Regions from separate parts of the Bradyrhizobium sp. AUGA SZCCT0105 genome, predicted to be linked through region 3. Evidence: predicted binding sites of a transcription regulator. Region 3 holds the regulator's gene; each other region holds the start of a gene.
What was found. Region 3 encodes LexA, which represses DNA repair genes until DNA is damaged. Its sites were predicted from a motif close to TGTTCNNNNTGTGTTCNG; they were not measured.

Region 1 (4,369 bases), on a different contig from region 3:
GATCCAGCGCTTCCTCCCCGAGGTGAAGCATGGCGACAAGCGCATCATCCTGGTCGACGGCGAATTCGCCGGCGCCGTCAACCGCGTGCCGGCAGCCGACGATCTGCGCTCCAACATGGTGCGCGGCGGTGCGGCCAAGGCGACCGAGCTCTCGGATCGCGAGCGCGAAATCTGCGCCACACTTGGACCTGCGCTGCGCGAACGCGGCCTGCTGTTCGTCGGCATCGACGTGATCGACGGCAATTTGACCGAGATCAACGTCACCTCGCCGACCGGCATCCGCGCCATCCAGCGGCTCAACGGCCCGGATGTCGCAGCGATGATCTGGGATACCATCGAGAAGAAGCGCGCCGCGAAATAATCCTCCTCCCTTGTGCGCTGCACAGGCTGGCTGAAATTTAGCCAGCGTACGGGCGCGTGTGCGTTCGCCTTATTCTACTTGCCAGCTTGCGCGGGCGAGGGCAGCATTCTCTTGCCTGCGTCAGGTCAAGCGGCGGGTCAACGCGCGGGCAACAACGCGAAAACATCATAAAAATTGTGGAGGAAGACGTTATGACGCTCAATGTCTCACGACGATCCTTGCTCGCGCTCGGTGCCGGTCTCGGCGCCAGCACACTTCTCGGCGGCACCGCGCAGGCACGCGCGCCGAAGCTCGGCACGCAGACACCCTATTGGCACCGCTTCGTTCTCGGCGATGCCGAAGTGACCGTCGTCTCCGACGGCCCGCTTCCGCTCGGCGATCCCTCCGGCACCTTCACCGGCGTGCCGAAGGAAGAAGTGAAGAAGATGCTCTCCGACAACTTCCTCTCGCCCGACAATGTCGTGCTCGAGCAGAACTCGCCGATCGTCAACATGGGCGACAAACTGATCCTGTTCGATACCGGCATGGGCACGTCGAAGGCGTTCGGTCCGACCACCGGCCGGCAGCAGAAGAGCATGAAGGAAGCCGGCATCAAGCCGGAGGACATCGACGCCGTCGTGCTGTCGCACGCGCACATCGATCATATCGGCGGCATTGTCGATGCCGACAACAAGCCGCTGTTCCCGAATGCGCAGTACTACATCGCGCAAAGCGATCTCGATTTCTGGACCGACGAAGGCAAGATGGGCAGTCCGTTGAAGGACTTTGTGGTGCACGCCCGCAAGAACCTGCTGCCGGTGCGCGATCGCATCGTGTTCTTCAAGGATGGCCAGGAATTCCTGCCCGGCGTGCAGGCGATCGCAGCGCCCGGCCACACCGTGGGCCACACCATCTTCATGGTGAGCTCGGGCGGCAAGTCCTTTGCCTTCCTCGGCGACCTCTCGCATCACGCGGTGCTGCTGCTGGAGCGGCCGCGGATGGAGTTCTCCTACGATACCGATCCGAAGCAGGCGGCGAACTCGCGGGTCAAGCTCCTCGAGATGCTGGCCGCGAACAAGACGCCTGTCATGTCCTATCACTTCGCCTGGCCCGGCTACGGCCACGTCGCCAAGGCCGGCGAGGGCTTCCACTACTATCCGGAACCGATGCAGATGACGTTGTAACGGCGGCGCATCCGGGGACGGCGTGCGCTGCCTCCGGATGTTCCCTTAATGTTCTTGCGCTGGGCAATCCGCTCCGCTACCTTGGGTGGCGGAAGATAGGGGCAGCATGGTCCAGCGGGTTTCCACCGTCGCTTTCGAGGGGATTGAGGCCCGTGCGGTCGACGTACAGGTCCAGGTCGCGCCGGGATTGCCGGCGTTTGCGATCGTCGGCCTGCCCGACAAGGCGGTGTCGGAGGCGCGCGAGCGGGTGCGCTCGGCGCTGATCGCCTCCGGCCTCGCGCTTCCCGCCCGCCGCATCACCGTCAACCTCGCGCCGGCCGACCTGCCCAAGGAGGGCAGCCATTACGACCTGCCGATCGCGCTCGGCCTGATGGCGGCGATCGGGGCGATCCCGCCGGATGCGCTCAGCGGCTTCACCGTGCTTGGCGAACTCGGGCTCGACGGCTCGATCGCACCGGTGGCGGGCGTGCTGCCGGCGGCGATCGGCGCCAATTCGCGCGACGAGGGATTGATCTGTCCGGCCGCCTGCGGCTCGGAGGCCGCCTGGGCGAGCCCGGACATCCAGATCATCGCAGCCCAATCGCTGATCCAGATCGCCAATCACTTCAAGGGCACGCAGGTGCTGTCGCGCCCGCAGCCGAAGGTGCAAGACCAAAACGAGGCGCGCGAGGAAGCGCTGCTCGACCTGCGCGACATCAAGGGCCAGGAGAGCGCAAAGCGCGCGCTCGAGATCGCCGCCGCCGGCGGACACCATTTGCTCATGATGGGCTCACCCGGCGCCGGCAAATCGATGCTGGCGGCGCGGCTGCCTTCGATCCTGCCACCGCTGTCGCCATCCGAATTGCTCGAAGTCTCGATGATCGCGTCCGTCGCCGGCGAGATCCGCGACGGCGCATTGACCGCGCGGCGCCCGTTCCGCAGCCCGCATCATTCCGCCAGCATGGCGGCGCTGACCGGCGGCGGCATGCGCGCCAAGCCGGGCGAGATCTCGCTCGCGCATCAGGGCGTGCTGTTCCTCGACGAATTGCCGGAGTTCGATCCGCGTGTGCTGGATTCGCTGCGCCAGCCGCTCGAGAACGGCGAAGTCTCGGTGAGCCGGGCCAACCATCGCGTCACCTATCCGGCGCGCTTCATGCTGGTCGCAGCGATGAACCCGTGCCGCTGCGGCCACGCCTTTGAGCCCGGCTATTCCTGCAAGCGCGGCCGGCTCGACCGCTGCACCTCAGATTACCAGATGCGGATCTCCGGGCCGCTGATGGATCGGATCGACCTGCGGATCGAGGTGCCGGCCGTGACCGCGGCCGATCTGATCCTGCCGCCGCCGGCGGAGGGCTCGGCCGAGGTCGCCGCCCGCGTCGCGGCCGCGCGCGACATCCAGCTTGCGCGCTTCGCGGCGGCCGGCATGCCGCATGTCCGCACCAATGCGGAAGCGCCGAGCGCGCTGCTCGAGACCATCGCGCAGCCCGACGCGCATGGCCAGAAGCTGCTCCGCGAAGCGGCCGAGACCATGCACCTCACCGCGCGCGGTTATCACCGCGTGCTGCGGGTGGCGCGCACGCTCGCCGATCTCGACGGCGCCGAGACGATCGGCCGGCTGCACCTCGCCGAAGCGCTGTCCTATCGTGCATTGGCCGACGATTTGCGCCGCGCGGCGTGACTCGAACCGGAGCACTGTCCCGATTCATGCCGGAATCATCCGCGTCAACACGACGGTAACCACTCTCATTTACGCTCCGCAAACCATAAGCACCGCGATCCGCGGCAAGCTTGGGTCGAGCGAGTTGTGTCATGTTGCGTATGAAGGTTCTGGCCTCGGTGGTCCCCCTTGCCGTGGCCGCGGTATTCGCCCGCGCTGAATTCCTGCCGGGTCCTGGGCCCTGCATCGAGGTCGGCGGCGCCACGATGCAGATCGCATCGGTCCCCTGGCAGGCGCAGCTTCACGTCAGCTTCACCGACGACCCCAGCCTTGCCACCGTCCGGGTCCGGATCGCCGACAGCGCCGAGGCCGCCGACTTCACGATGATCGACGACATCGACGATGCCGAGGCCGGCGCCTGCGAAAGCAACGCCGTGCCGCAGCTGATCGGGATTTCCGGCGCGCCGACCGCAACCGGCCCGATCATCTATCTTTCCCATGACGGTCCGTTCGATTACCGCGTCTACGTGCAGTCGAAGACGTTCTCGGCGCGCGACGCCGCGGCGCTGATCGTCAGCGCCCGCGGCGGACACCGCCGTCTCGAAGCGGCATCGCTCGCGCCGCACGCGCGCTTCCGCGACCAGACAATGGCGGAGTTAACCTCCCGCTAACCCTGTTCCGAGGGCCGGCGCGAAACCGTCACCAACCTCAAGCACTTTTCAAGGTGGCCGACGCATCGTCATCACCAGATCGGGCACTCTCAGGACCACCATTGATGGGGCGTTTCTTCCGGATCAAGTTACGCCTTCGCCGCTTCCTGCGGCGCCATTCCTGGGTCGCGACGATCGTCCGTTCCTTCACGATCTTCTCCGTCGCATTCGGCGGCGCCTTCGGGTTCATTTCCGGCGCCCTCTCGAGCCACAGCGGCTACGATCCCAACATATTCGCGATCGGCGTCAGCTTCCTGTTCGCGCTCGCCTGTCTCTGGATCGTGACGCTCGGCATCCGGTTGCGGCTGATGCGCAGAAGGTTGCGCACCATCGTCATGCACAATGAGGCAATGGCCGATCGCAACTGGGAACTGCAGGAGGCCGAACAGCGCGCCTCCACCCTGTTCGAGGCGCAAGACGATTTGATCGTGCTGCGCGACCTCGACGGCCTCATCACCTACGCCAACGACGCCTATTGCGAGCTGGCACAAATCCCCCG
Region 2 (4,369 bases), on a different contig from region 3:
CGGGCACCGCTTCGCGCTTCAGCTCGATGACGACGCGATAGCCGTCACGATCGGACTCGTCGCGCAGGTCCCCGATGCCCTCGATCTTCTTCTCTTTCACGAGATCGGCGATGCGCTCGACCATCGTCGCCTTGTTCACCTGATAGGGAATCTCGGTGATGATGATCGCTTCGCGATCCTTCCTGATGGTGTCGATCGCCACCTTGCCGCGCATCACGATCGAGCCGCGGCCGAGATGGTAGGCCGAGCGGATGCCCTGGCGGCCCAGAATGATGCCGCCGGTCGGGAAGTCCGGTCCGGGAATGATATCGATCAACTCGTCGATCGTGAGCGCCGGATTGTCGATCAGCGCCACGCAGGCGTCGACGACCTCGCCGAGGTTGTGCGGCGGGATGTTGGTTGCCATGCCGACGGCGATGCCGCCGGCGCCATTGACCAGGAGGTTCGGGAAGCGGGCCGGCAGAACCGCCGGCTCCTTCTCCGAGTTGTCGTAGTTCGGCTGGAAATCGACGGTGTCCATGTCGATGTCGGCCAGAACGGCAAGCGCCGCCTTGGTCAGCCGTGCCTCGGTATATCGATAGGCCGCCGGCGGATCGCCGTCGACCGAGCCGAAATTGCCCTGGCCGTCGATCAGCGGCACCCGCAGCGAGAAGTCCTGCGCCATGCGGACCATCGCGTCGTAAATCGACTGGTCGCCATGCGGATGATATTTACCGATCACGTCGCCGACGACGCGCGCGGACTTGACGTATTTCTTGTCCGGCGTGTGTCCCTGCTCATGCATCGAATAGAGGATGCGCCGGTGCACCGGCTTGAGCCCGTCGCGCGCATCGGGCAACGCACGGGACACGATCACGCTCATCGCGTAATCGAGGTAGGACTTCTTCATCTCGTCGAGAATGGAAACGGGACGAATATCTGAGGGCACCGGCGGCTCGCCGGGCTTGTCGTCTTCGGGTTCGGACAAAGGGGAAATCCGGTCAGTTCTGCTGGGGAATCATATAGACCATCGAGGGCCTGATAACCACCCTTGCGCGGCTCCGGCAAGCCGTTTTTCCCTTCGTTTTTTCATGCACTTACCGGCCGCATTGCAGATTTGCGACGCGCCCGCTTTGCCCGGCGGTTGCGAGGTCGCGAAGACCTGGTGGAACCGGCCTTCGCTACGCCCTGATCGTCCGATTATTGGCCGAAAATCACCGCGTGCATGATCCGCCCGGGCATGAAGGTGAAAAGCCCCGCAATGACCAGCGCGCCGAAGAAAATGCCCATCATCGTGAACTTGTGGCGGCGGACGTTGTGGCTCCGCGCGGCCGTCACGCCGAGCACCAGCATGACCAGCGAGAAGATCGACAGCAGATGGATCGGGCTCCACGGGCCCACCAGCTTGATCTGATGGATCCAGAACGAGCTCCCGGCGACCACCAGCATCAGGATCACCCAGATCCAGCCCAGCGTCCGGTGCGGCAGCGTGCCTTTCGGTGCGGCGAGCTGGATGGAGCCGAGCACGAAGGCAGCCATCGCGGCAAAGGCATGGAGCGGGATCGCAGGCGCAGCGTCGAGCAATGGCGCGAGGCTCATGATGGCAGCCCTCGAGTGAAGCTCACGACCAGACGTCGCTTGCCGCAGGCCAATGTAAATATCATTCACATTGGCCTGTGTCAAAGTCTGGGGAACTCGCGCTGATTGACATCAGATAAGCACGCTACGGCAGTAGGTTATATAGTTATCCTCATAATTCACATGAGAAAATTATCGTGGCAAATCATAGCGCCACTCCGGGAAATGACCTTCACGGAAACGCCGACCGACGGAATAGTCAAAGCTTCGGCCAACCAGTTGCCCAGAAAGCGCTGCTTCCGTACCTATTCCGACCAACCTCACGCAAAGATGCCCGCACTCAAGTTGGCTTCGACAGCACATGACCAACGTCCTATTCGTCTGCAGCGCCAACCGTCTGCGCAGTCCTACTGCAGAGCAGGTCTTTTCGACGTGGCCTGGCGTCGAGACGGACTCGGCTGGCATCTCGTCCGGTGCAAGCGTCCTGCTGTCCTCCGAACAGATCGATTGGGCCGACATCATTTTTGTGATGGAGAAGACCCATCGCAACAAGCTCAGGAGCCGGTTTCGGTCTCACCTGAACAACAAGCGCGTCATCTGTCTCGACATTCCCGACGACTATGAGTTCATGGATCCGGTCTTGGTCCGGATGCTTGAAAATCGTGTCGGTCGCTTCATTGCTCAGGCCGCACCGACCACACGAGACGAGCCGGACGAGCCCGCCCCGTAGGCCGTTTTGCGAAACGAACATCAGAACGGGATGTCGTCGTCCATGTCGCTGTTGCGGCTGCCGCCGCCGGCGGCGACCGCTCGGCGCGGCGCCGAGCTGACCGGACCGGACGAGCCGAAATCGCTGCCGCCGCCATCATCGGCGAAGCTGCCGCCTCCGCCGCTCCGCCCGTCGAGCATGGTGAGGTTGGAGTTGAAGCCCTGCAGCACGACCTCGGTCGAGTACTTCTCGACGCCGCTCTGGTCGGTCCATTTGCGGGTCTGCAACTGACCCTCGATGTACACCTTGGCGCCCTTCTTCAGATACTGCTCGGCGACCTTGCAGAGGCCTTCGTTGAAGATCACGACGCGGTGCCACTCGGTCTTTTCCTTGCGCTCGCCGGTGCCCTTGTCGCGCCAGGTCTCCGAGGTGGCGATGGAAAGATTTGCGATCGGACGGCCGTCCTGCGTCCGCCGGATCTCCGGATCCTTGCCGAGGTTTCCAACCAGGATCACCTTGTTCACGCTTCCTGCCATCGCATCATCTCCACTCAAAAACCGGGCGCCGGACATCGGCAGCCACTCTCAACCATCGCCACTTACTTGCAGGCGTCGCGAATGATCTATACGGCCGGTGCCGGCTCGATGCCCTCGCCGTCGCGCGGTTATCCACGATTATCGAGATATAGCACCGCAGCCGACGCTGTTCCAGTTTTGTTCGCCACAACCAGCCGTAGAAGCGGCCGATGGCCATGGCGTGGCTGCCGATTTCGCTCCCAGTCACCAGCGGGCTCCGACGCCTTACAAAAATGTAAGTTAAATCAAAGCCTTGACTTGCAGATACTTCTTCCGCGAGTGTTGCATTTGGGAGACGGCGTTTGCGGTTGAATCAGCGTATAGCTACCACCTATCAGATGGGCGCTCGCGTCTGAGATCGCGCTTCGGGACCTTTGGAAGCCGATTGGGGAGCTGGGGTTTGATTATGAAGAAGTTTTTGCTCGGTACGGTTGCTCTAATTGCGTTTGCCGCGCCCGCCGCGGCTGCCGATCTCGCGGCGCGCCCCTACACCAAGGCGCCGCCGATGATTGCTGCCGTCTATGACTGGAGCGGCTTCTACATCGGCGCCAACGGCGGCTGGGGCTCGAGCCACAATTGCTGGGACCAGGTCCCGGCCGGCATCTTCATCGGCTCGGATGGTTGCCATGATGCGACCGGCGGCGTTGCCGGTGGCCAGATCGGCTATCGCTGGCAGGCTGGCGCCTGGGTGTTCGGCCTCGAAGCGCAGGGCGACTGGGCTGACCTGAAGGGCAGCAACAACAGCGCGATCTTCCCGGGTCTGTTCACCAACCAGAGCAAGATCGACGCGTTCGGCCTGTTCACCGGCCAGATCGGCTACGCCGTCAACAACGTGCTGCTGTACGCCAAGGGCGGTGCGGCGTTGACCGACAACCGCTTCAGCACCTACTTCACGCCGACCGGCGTACTTGCCGGTCGCGCGAGCGACACGCGCTGGGGCGGCACCATCGGCGCCGGCATCGAAGTCGGCTTCGCGCCGAACTGGACCGCTGGTGTCGAATACGACCATCTGTTCATGCAGGACAAGACCTACAACCTCACCACCCCGACCGGCGCGCTGTTCAGCAGCATCCGCGATCGCCAGGACGTCGACCTCGTCACCGTCCGCGTGAACTACAAGTGGGGTGGCCCGGTGGTTGCGCGCTACTGATCGCGCGACACGGATTTGATCCAGACGAAAGGCCGGCCTCGCGCCGGCCTTTTTTGTTTGCCTGGTCGGCTTGTTTGTGTGGTCGGTGCGCTCCGCCGCAGCTGTGGTTCGTCAACGGCGGCGCCGCCGTCGGCGACATCCTGCATCGCTACAATGCAGGGCTCGCGCCGCCCTCGGTCTCGGCCAGCGACACGCGCTGGGGATGGACCGCCGGCGCCGGCGTCGAATACATGTTCGCCGCCAACTGGTCGGCCAAGCTCGAGTACAACTACATCGATCTCGGCAAGGTCGCGCCGATCCAGTACACGCCCGCGATCAACGATCGCTCGGAGTGGAAGGACACGTTCCACACCGTCAAGCTCGGCATCAATTACCACT
Region 3 (4,369 bases):
GCACGGTCGGCGCCGGCGAAGCGGTGCGGATCTTCACCGGCGGCGTGATCCCCCATGGCGCCGACGCCGTCATCATCCAGGAAGACACTGCCGTCGACGGCGACCACATCACGATCACCGAGCTAGCTGCCGCCGGACGGCATATCCGCCCGGCCGGCGTCGACTTCCGTGAAGGCGACGTGCTGCTCGATGCCGGCAGCCGCCTCTCCGATCGCGCGCTGTCGCTGGCGGCCGCCATGAACTATCCGGACCTCGCGGTGCACCGCCGTCCGAAGGTCGCGGTGCTGGCGACCGGCGACGAGCTGGTGATGCCGGGCTCGACGCCCGGCCCCGGCCAGATCGTCTATTCCAACGGCTATGCGCTGCGGGCGCTGGCGCGCGCCGAAGGCGCCGAGACCGTCGATCTCGGGATTGCCGCCGACACGGTGGAGGCCACCACCGCCGGCATCCGCCGGGCCCGAGAGACGGGTGCCGACATCCTGATCACGACCGGCGGCGCCTCGGTCGGCGACCACGACCTGGTCAAGCAGTCGCTGGAGGCCGAAGGCGTCGAGATGGCGTTCTGGCGGATCGCGATGCGGCCCGGCAAGCCGATGATGCATGGCCGGCTCGGCGCGATGCGGGTGATCGGCCTGCCCGGCAATCCGGTGTCCTCCTATGTCTGCGCCTTCCTGTTTCTGGTGCCGTTGATTCGGGCGCTGAGCGGCCGAAAAGCTGTTCATCATCGCCGCGAGAGCGCATTGCTCGGCCGCGACATCGCCGCCAACGACCAGCGCGAGGACTATCTGCGCGCCCGCCTCGAGGAGCGCGAGGACGGCACGCTGATCGCAACGCCTGTCATGCAGCAGGACTCGTCGCTGCTCGGGAATCTCGCTGCGGCACGGGCACTTCTCGTGCGTCCGCCGTTTGCGCCCGCCGCCGCCAAAGGCAGCCAATGCGAGATCCTGACACTGCCCAAGTGACAGCGCAGACCGCATCGCTTGTGCGCTCGCCGGATGCGTTCACCGGAAATTAAGTGGTTGCGGAACACATATCGAACATATAGTGTCCGTTCATGATTTGTTTCGAGTACTGGTGTGTACAAATGGGAGGCCGCGAGGGAGCGCTTGTGATGAGCACCGTGCTCCTGAGGTCTGGCCCCGCCTGAAAAGTCTCGGAATCGAACGACGCTACCAACCGGGGGAATACTCGAGATGCTCACGCGCAAACAGTACGAACTTCTGCGTTTCATCAATGAACGTCTGAAGGAGGCCGGCGTACCGCCCTCGTTCGACGAGATGAAGGATGCGCTCGACCTGCGCTCGAAGTCCGGAATCCACCGCCTGATCACTGCGCTGGAGGAGCGCGGCTTCATCCGCCGCCTGCCCAACCGCGCCCGCGCCATCGAAGTCATCAAGCTGCCCGAACTCTCGGCCGGCGGCGGCAACGGCCGCCGCGGCTTCACGCCGAGCGTGATCGAAGGCACCCTCGGCAAGCGCACCAGCACGCCGCCGATCGCCGAGGACGACGGCAACCGTCCGGTCGCGGTCCCCGTGATGGGCCGGATCGCCGCCGGTACGCCGATCGAGGCGCTGCAGACCCGCAGCCACACCATCAGCGTACCGCCCGACATGCTCGGCGCCGGCGAGCACTATGCGCTGGAAGTGCGCGGCGACTCGATGGTCGACGCCGGCATCCTCGACGGCGACATGGCGCTGATCCAGCGCAACGACGTCGCCAACACCGGCGACATCGTGGTGGCACTGATCGACGAGGAGGAAGCCACCCTGAAGCGCTTCCGCCGCCGCGGCGCGTCGATCGCGCTGGAGCCGGCCAACACCGCCTATGAAGTGCGCATCCTGCCGCCGAACCGGGTCCGCATCCAGGGCAAGCTGATCGGCCTCTATCGCAAATACTGAATTTCAAATACTTGCGGCGGCGGGGAACGAGCAACACATCGGATCGTTCTTTGAAAGATAGCGTAACGTGCAGCCTGCCCGACGCGCTCCGATACCTCTCGCGCAGCGTCGCGTGTTTGTGATCAGGGCGTTTCGTCGACCAGTCGTACAATCGCCCAGAAACGAGGAGACACTCGTTCGCTATCGTCCACTCTGGTAGAGGCCCTATGCCTCAAGGAGAGGCACGGGTCGCTACCTCGAACAGAGGAGCCATCCGATGTGTGACTATAGTCTGCACGCCGTGGCGTCGCGCCCCGCCATTGTTGGAGAGACGCTGATCACCACGACTTTCCGCGGCACGTCGACCCGCGGCTTTGCTTCGGAGACCGACCCCACTGTCGCGGTCTGCATGCTGCCGGGCACCGAGCTCGCTTTCGCCGAGAACGTTCGCTACGACAGCCGCTGGATCTGGACCAAGACGATGAACTTCCGCGTCGGCGTGTTCAACGAAGTCGAGCCCGACGTTCCCGATCGCCATCATGACGCGGTCGAATTCCCCGACGGCAGCCATGTGCTGGTGACCCAGCTCGTCGAGGGACAACGCGTCAGCGTGCTGCAATTGCCGGCGCTGCATCCGCCGGTCGAGCAGAAGCCGAAGGTTGTGGAGCGGCGGCCCTCCGCATTTGCGTCGCTGTTTTTGGGTTGAACGCATCGTCGCCGCGGAATGAGCTGTTCGGCGGCGGATGACCTAAGCGATTTCGAGCGACCCCGGACGCCGGGTTCCGGGGCGCAGCTGGAGAATTGCGTCGGCGCGCGCCTTGGCGCATCATCGGGCACGGAGGACGTGCGTGGTGGTCGACAAGGTCACATGGCAAAAGGCTGGACGCGTCACGGAGCCGGGCCGCTACTTGTTCCGGTTCGGCTGGCTGACGGTGACGGCTGACGACCTGAAGGTCTGGGAGCGATTCCCCGAGGCTTCCTTCACCCTCGTCAAGAAGCCCGACGCTGGCCCTGACTCCGACGAATACCATCTCGGCCTGTTCGAGTTGCCGACCGGCCCCTCACCCGACAACGGCTAATCCTCGCCCTGCAAATCGGTCTCGGCCGGCGTCGCATCGACGACGGGCCGCGGCGCGCTGCCGAGTGCGCGCAACGTCGTCTCAACCTCACCGTCGCCGGGAACCGCCGGCGACCACGGCCGGTCGATCCCGCCGGGCTTGACCGCATCGATGGCATAGCCGTCCCTGATGCGCCGCAGCACCAGCGCGCCGTGGCGCCGCAACCGCTCGGCATCGATCACCGAAGCCGCGCAGCCCCGCGGTGCCGGCCGCGCGGTCACGATCAGCGCCGCACGCTCGCAATCATCGGCCAGCGCCTCCGGCCGTGTCGCCAGCGCGACGAAGGCGCCGCCGGGCCCCTGCGTCACGCAGCCGCTCGGATCGCAGGAGACACCCTCGCCGAGCGAGGAATCCGTGGCAGTCCGCGCGTCAGCATCCGCCGCCAGCCACTCCTTGACCAGAAATGCGTCCTTCGCGCTGTGCATCAGATGCAGCCGCCCGTCGCCGCCCCGCACCGCGACGTTGCGGCCGTCGGCGGAGACCAGCACGTCCGGCTGCGGCACCCACAGCGCCCAGACCGAGGCCACCACCAACAGCACCGCCCCCGACCAGCGCAGCGGCGTGCGCAACAGCCCAAGCAGGATGAGACCCGCGCTTGCCACGACCATCGGCCCGATTCCGAACGCCGCCATCCGGCCGACCGCGCCTGGGAGCGCTGCGACCCATTGCGTCACCAGGATCATCCAGTCGATGCCGAACCCCATGATTGCCCAGAACACGCCGTCGAAGCCGAACGGCATGGCGAGCAGCCCGAGCAGGCCGGCCGGCATCACGACCGCCGACACCACCGGCATCGCCGCGAGGTTCGCCAGCAGCCCGTAGGGCGTCACGCGGTGGAAATGGAATGCGGCGTAGGGTGTGGTCGCGAGCCCCGCCACCAGCGAGGCCAACATCAGCATCGTGAGCTCACGCCCGCCCCACAGCGCGACGCGCGCGGTCGCCGAATGATCGGGCGACGCCAGCAGGTTCGGCAGCCCGATCTGCACCAGCCCCACCAGCCCGAGGGTCGCCGCAAACGACATCTGGAAGCTCGGATGCACCAGCGCCTCCGGCGCGATCGCGAGCACGATCAGCGCCGCCACCGCCAGCGTGCGGAAGGTGATCGCGCGGCGGTCGACGATCACGGCGATCAGCACCACGGCCGTCATGAAGAACGATCGCTGGGTCGCGACCTCCGCCCCCGACAGCAGCAGGTAGAACGCCGCCGCGACGAGCGCGGCCGCCGCCGCCCATTTCTTGATCGGGTGCCCGGCCGTCAGCGCCGGAAACAGCGCAAGCAACGCGCGGATCGTGAAGAACACGACGCCGGCGACCACGGCCATGTGGTAGCCGGAGATCGACAGCACGTGGCCGAGCCCCGAGATGAACATCGCG

Region 1: JQ573_RS33950 (YifB family Mg chelatase-like AAA ATPase) is a predicted target of LexA. The motif match lies at 1,563-1,580, and genes of this name have one in related genera.
Region 2: JQ573_RS36045 (single-stranded DNA-binding protein) is a predicted target of LexA. The motif match lies at 2,970-2,987, and genes of this name have one in related genera.

What each region holds. Positions count from the first base shown of each region.
Region 1 covers NZ_JAFCMK010000010.1:88,054-92,422, reverse strand. The annotation lists gene gshB (glutathione synthase) at 1-361, shown strand, start outside; gene JQ573_RS33955 (MBL fold metallo-hydrolase) at 553-1,524, shown strand; gene JQ573_RS33950 (YifB family Mg chelatase-like AAA ATPase) at 1,631-3,181, shown strand; gene JQ573_RS33945 (hypothetical protein) at 3,313-3,831, shown strand; gene JQ573_RS33940 (PAS domain-containing hybrid sensor histidine kinase/response regulator) at 3,936-4,369, shown strand, end outside.
Region 2 covers NZ_JAFCMK010000013.1:69,234-73,602, forward strand. The annotation lists gene gyrA (DNA gyrase subunit A) at 1-967, opposite strand, end outside; gene JQ573_RS36035 (DUF2306 domain-containing protein) at 1,180-1,578, opposite strand; gene JQ573_RS36040 (low molecular weight protein tyrosine phosphatase family protein) at 1,919-2,287, shown strand; gene JQ573_RS36045 (single-stranded DNA-binding protein) at 2,308-2,802, opposite strand; gene JQ573_RS36050 (outer membrane protein) at 3,248-3,991, shown strand; partial or broken gene JQ573_RS36055 (outer membrane protein) at 4,072-4,369, shown strand, end outside.
Region 3 covers NZ_JAFCMK010000006.1:374,295-378,663, reverse strand. The annotation lists gene glp (gephyrin-like molybdotransferase Glp) at 1-962, shown strand, start outside; gene lexA (transcriptional repressor LexA) at 1,194-1,898, shown strand; gene JQ573_RS27845 (hypothetical protein) at 2,155-2,583, shown strand; gene JQ573_RS27840 (hypothetical protein) at 2,729-2,956, shown strand; gene JQ573_RS27835 (ComEC/Rec2 family competence protein) at 2,953-4,369, opposite strand, start outside.